DNA from 2 places in the Kitasatospora sp. NPDC059795 genome. Region 1 is predicted to be linked to the other one. Evidence: predicted binding sites of a transcription regulator. Region 1 holds the regulator's gene; the other holds the start of a gene.
The links. The regulator HrcA, encoded in region 1, represses chaperone genes, less so after heat shock. The targets are predictions, from matches to a motif close to TTNGCACTCNGNNNNNCNGAGTGCNAA.
Positions count from the first base shown of each region.

Region 2: groES (co-chaperone GroES) is a predicted target of HrcA. The motif match lies at 969-995, and genes of this name have one in related genera.

Region 1 covers NZ_JBHWID010000004.1:43,318-45,715, forward strand. The annotation lists gene htpX (zinc metalloprotease HtpX) at 1-336, opposite strand, end outside; gene hrcA (heat-inducible transcriptional repressor HrcA) at 609-1,682, shown strand; gene dnaJ (molecular chaperone DnaJ) at 1,752-2,398, shown strand, end outside.
Region 2 covers NZ_JBHWID010000010.1:93,738-96,135, forward strand. The annotation lists gene ACFV4P_RS21395 (methyltransferase domain-containing protein) at 1-364, opposite strand, end outside; gene ACFV4P_RS21400 (DUF6234 family protein) at 386-724, opposite strand; gene groES (co-chaperone GroES) at 1,139-1,444, shown strand; gene groL (chaperonin GroEL) at 1,545-2,398, shown strand, end outside.

The DNA of each region.
Region 1 (2,398 bases):
GTTCGGCATGTCGTTGTGGGCGACCGCGACTCGCGGCTTGGGCATGTCGGCGAGCGCGCAGAGCCGGTCCACCGCGCCGTGCAGTTGCGGAAACTCCTCGGGGGAGACCGGGTGGGCGCCCATCGCCCGTTCGGTGATCTTGTCGGAGAACCAGAACTGCGCGACGAACAGGCCGCCGGAGATCAGCACCACCAGCGGCCAGGCGCCGCGCAGCAGCACGATCAGCAGCCCGGTGAAGCCGACGTAGAGCAGGCCGATCAAGAACATGGTGGTGACCATCCGACCGGTGAGACCGCGGTCGGGGGTGAACCGGGAGTGCTGTCGTGACGCCGACATCGCTGCTCCTCCTTCGCCTCTTCGTCTTCGATGCTGCCACCGGCCGGGCCCACAGGCACCATCCGAAACGGTGGGAATTCGGTGGGAATGCGGCCGTGTCGGCCCGCGGTCACCCGTTGGCGCGCCATCTCGGTCGAGGATCACGTGGGCGGACCGTTCCTGCCGTCAGGCCCGGGCCGTACACTGGCAAGTACGGTTCTGGCACTCTGCCCAGTTGAGTGCCAGAGTGGATCGACCACCGGTTCAACGGACGACGACGGAGGTGTGTGCCCATGCCGGACGACGGCAAGCCCGACGGCCGCCTGCTCGACACGCGCCCGTCCGTGCGTCCGCTGGACGAGCGCCGCCTGGCAGTGCTGCGCGCGATCGTCCAGGACTACGTGGGCACCGAGGAGCCGGTCGGCTCCAAGGCCCTCGTGGAACGGCACAACCTGGGTGTGTCGCCGGCCACCGTCCGCAACGACATGGCGGCGCTGGAGGAGGACGGGTTCATCCACCAGCCGCACACCAGTGCGGGCCGGATCCCCACCGACAAGGGCTACCGGCTGTTCGTCGACCGCCTCGCCGAGGTGAAGCCGATGACGGCCCCGGAGCGCCGGGCGATCCGGCACTTCCTGGAGGGCGCGGTCGACCTGGACGACGTGGTGGCCCGCACGGTGCGGCTGCTGGCGCAGCTGACCCGGCAGGTCGCGGTGGTCCAGTACCCGTCGCTGACCCGCTCCACGGTGCGGCACATCGAACTCGTCTCGCTCACCCCGACCAAGCTGATGCTGGTGCTGATCACCAACACCGGCCGGGTCGAGCAGCGGATGGTGGACTGTCCGGGCCCGGTCGGCGAGGCCCTGCTGGGAGACCTGCGGGCCAGGCTGAACGGCATGGCGGGCGGCTGTCGGCTGCCCGAGGTGCCGACCGTCCTGGAGGACCTGCCGGCCGGCTTCGAACCGGCCGACCGGTCCGCCGTCAGCACCGTGCTGGCCGTCCTGTTCGAAACGCTCGCCGAACAGAACGAGGAACGGATCATGCTGGCGGGCACCGCCAACCTGACCCGTTTCAACCACGATTTCCCGCTCTCCATCCGTCCGGTGCTGGAGGCACTGGAGGAGCAGGTGGTGCTGCTGCGCCTGCTGGGTGAGACCGGCGACTCCGCGATGACGGTCCGGATCGGTCACGAGAACGCCTACGAAGGCCTGAATTCCACGTCGGTGGTCTCCGTCGGTTACGGTTCGGGCGACCAGAGCGTGGCAAAGCTGGGTGTGATCGGTCCGACCCGGATGGATTACCCGGGCACAATGGGGGCGGTGCGTGCGGTGGCACGGTACGTCGGCCAGATCCTGGCCGAGTCATAGCAAAGCTGCGTGAGGCCCTCACGCAGCTCTCGCAAGCACTTCTAGAGGCGGAACAAACCGGAGCATTTGGTGGCCACGGACTACTACGCGGTACTCGGCGTCCGACGCGACGCGGGGCAGGACGAGATCAAGAAGGCGTTTCGGCGCCTCGCCCGTGAACTGCACCCGGACGTCAACCCGGACCCGAAGACGCAGGAGCGGTTCAAGGAGATCAACGCCGCCTACGAGGTGCTCTCCGATCCGCAGAAGCGTCAGGTCTACGACCTCGGCGGCGACCCGCTGTCGCCCAACGGCGGCGGCGCGGGCGGTTTCGGCGCAGGGGCGGCCGGGTTCGGCTTCTCGGACATCATGGACGCCTTCTTCGGCGCCGCGACCGGCCAGCGCGGCCCGCGTTCGCGCACCCGCCGCGGCCAGGACGCGATGATCCGACTGGAGATCACCCTGGAGGAGGCCGCGTTCGGCACCACCAAGGAACTCCAGGTCGACACCGCCGTCACCTGCACCACCTGCAGCGGCGAGGGCGCGGCGCCCGGCACCTCCGCGCAGACCTGTGACATGTGTCGCGGCAAGGGCGAGGTCTCCCAGGTCACCCGGTCCTTCCTGGGCCAGGTCATGACCTCCCGCCCCTGCCCGCAGTGCCAGGGCTTCGGCACCGTCGTCCCGACCCCGTGCCCCGAGTGCGCGGGCGACGGCCGGGTCCGGGCCCGCCGCACCCT
Region 2 (2,398 bases), on a different contig from region 1:
GGACCGCGATCCCGGCCCGGGCCAGCGCGATCGCGTCCCCGCCGATCCCGCAGCACAGGTCCGCCAGCCGCTTCACCCCGAGCGCCGCGAACCGGCCCGCCCGCCACTCGGCGACGCTGCGCCGCGTCGCCTGCTCCACCCCGTTCTGGGTGAAGTACATCGACCGGGCGTCCGCCCCGAACTTCGCCTCCGCCCGCTGCCGCAACCGCGCCTGCTCGAACGCCGCCCGCACCAGCTCGGACGGGTACTCCCGCCGCAGCCGGGTCGCCAGCGCCAGCTCCTGCTCCGCGGTGAACTCCCGCAACTCGGCCAGCAGCGCCTGCCCCTGCTCGGTCAGCAGCGCCCGGAACGATTCGATCTCCACCCCCTCATTCTCGCTGCCCGCTCACCCGCCGGTCGCCGAGCAGTCCGACCCGCTGAAGCAGGGCCGGTAGTCGCTCGGCAGCGGCTCCGGCCGGTGGTCCCCGTCGTGCCGGTGGTCGTAGGCGTACCCGGCGACGGCCGGCGCCAGCACCGCGAGCGCCAGCAGCCCGTGCACCACGGCGGTCACCCAGTACCGCCGCCACCCGGCCGGCGCCGCGAACACCGCCGGCAGCGCGGCGAAGCAGAACAGCACCGTGAGCCCGTCGACCGTCTCCCTGCCGCCCGAAGCCCAGGCGGAGAGTCCCACGTACAGGAACAGCCAGGTGCCGACGGCCGCGGTCGCGCACAGCAGCGCGAGCATGGCCAGAACGTCGATGCGTCACCCACCGAGCGCCGAGGGCAGGACCGCCGCCGGCAGCACGCGTACGGCGCGGCGCACAGCAGCGGAGCCTCCGGCGCCGTCAACCGGAGCGCATGAAACACATCCCGCCGGACCGAGGGCCTCGTCTTCGTCATGTGCCGATCCTGGCGCGGGAGTTGGCGCCGATGCCTGAGTAGCGGCCCTCAATGCCGGGGGTGTCGTACCCAAATCCGACACGACGTCGTTGGCACTCTGGTTGACTGAGTGCTAACGGCGTCCTATGGTCGTTCCTGGCACTCCCCCCAGGGGGAGTGCTAACGCGAAGATGCGTGTCTGACCCCCGCGACGGCAGTTGCGCACCATCGCCCACCTACCTGTTAGACAACCCCGTAATCTCCGAAGGGGAGCTCGGACGTGACCACCAGCAGCAAGGTTGCCATCAAGCCGCTCGAGGACCGCATTGTGGTCCAGCCGCTCGACGCCGAGACCACCACCGCCTCTGGCCTGGTGATCCCGGACACTGCCAAGGAGAAGCCCCAGGAGGGCGTCGTTCTGGCGGTCGGCCCGGGTCGCTTCGAGGACGGCCAGCGTCTGCCGCTCGACGTCGCCGTGGGTGACATCGTCCTGTACTCGAAGTACGGCGGCACCGAGGTGAAGTACCAGGGCGAGGAGTACCTCGTCCTCTCGGCTCGCGACGTTCTCGCCATCATCGAGAAGTAAGACGTCCCAGCCCCGCCCCGGATCCGTGTCAGCACTGACAGGGGCCCGGGGCGCGGTTGTTGCTCCACGTACGCAGACCACACCCTGAGGAAACGGGATCATGGCGAAGACCCTGCAGTTCAACGAGGATGCCCGCCGTTCGCTCGAGCGCGGCGTCAACAAGCTGGCCGACACCGTCAAGGTGACCATCGGCCCCAAGGGCCGCAACGTCGTCATCGACAAGAAGTTCGGCGCCCCCACCATCACCAACGACGGTGTGACCATCGCCCGCGAGGTCGAGCTCGACGACCCGTACGAGAACCTCGGCGCGCAGCTGGTCAAGGAGGTCGCCACCAAGACCAACGACGTCGCGGGTGACGGCACCACCACCGCCACCGTGCTGGCCCAGGCCCTGGTCAACGAGGGCCTGCGCAACGTCGCCGCCGGCGCCGGCCCGGCCGCCCTGAAGAAGGGCATCGACAAGGCCGTCGCCGCCGTTTCCGAGCACCTGCTGTCGGTCGCCCGCGAGATCGAGGGCAAGGACGACATCGCCGCCGTCGCGTCGCTGTCCGCCCAGGACACCCAGGTCGGCGAGCTGATCGCCGAGGCGATCGACAAGGTCGGCAAGGACGGTGTCATCACCGTCGAGGAGTCGAACACCTTCGGCGTCGAGCTCGAGTTCACCGAGGGCATGCAGTTCGACAAGGGCTACCTGTCGCCGTACTTCGTCACCGACGCGGAGCGCCAGGAAGCCGTCCTGGAGGACCCGTACGTCCTGATCAACCAGGGCAAGATCTCCAGCATCCAGGAGCTCCTGCCGCTGCTGGAGAAGGTCCTGCAGGCCGGCGGCTCCCGCCCGCTGCTGATCATCGCCGAGGACGTCGACGGCGAGGCGCTGTCCACCCTGGTGGTCAACAAGATCCGCGGCACCTTCAACGCGGTCGCCGTCAAGGCCCCCGGCTTCGGTGACCGCCG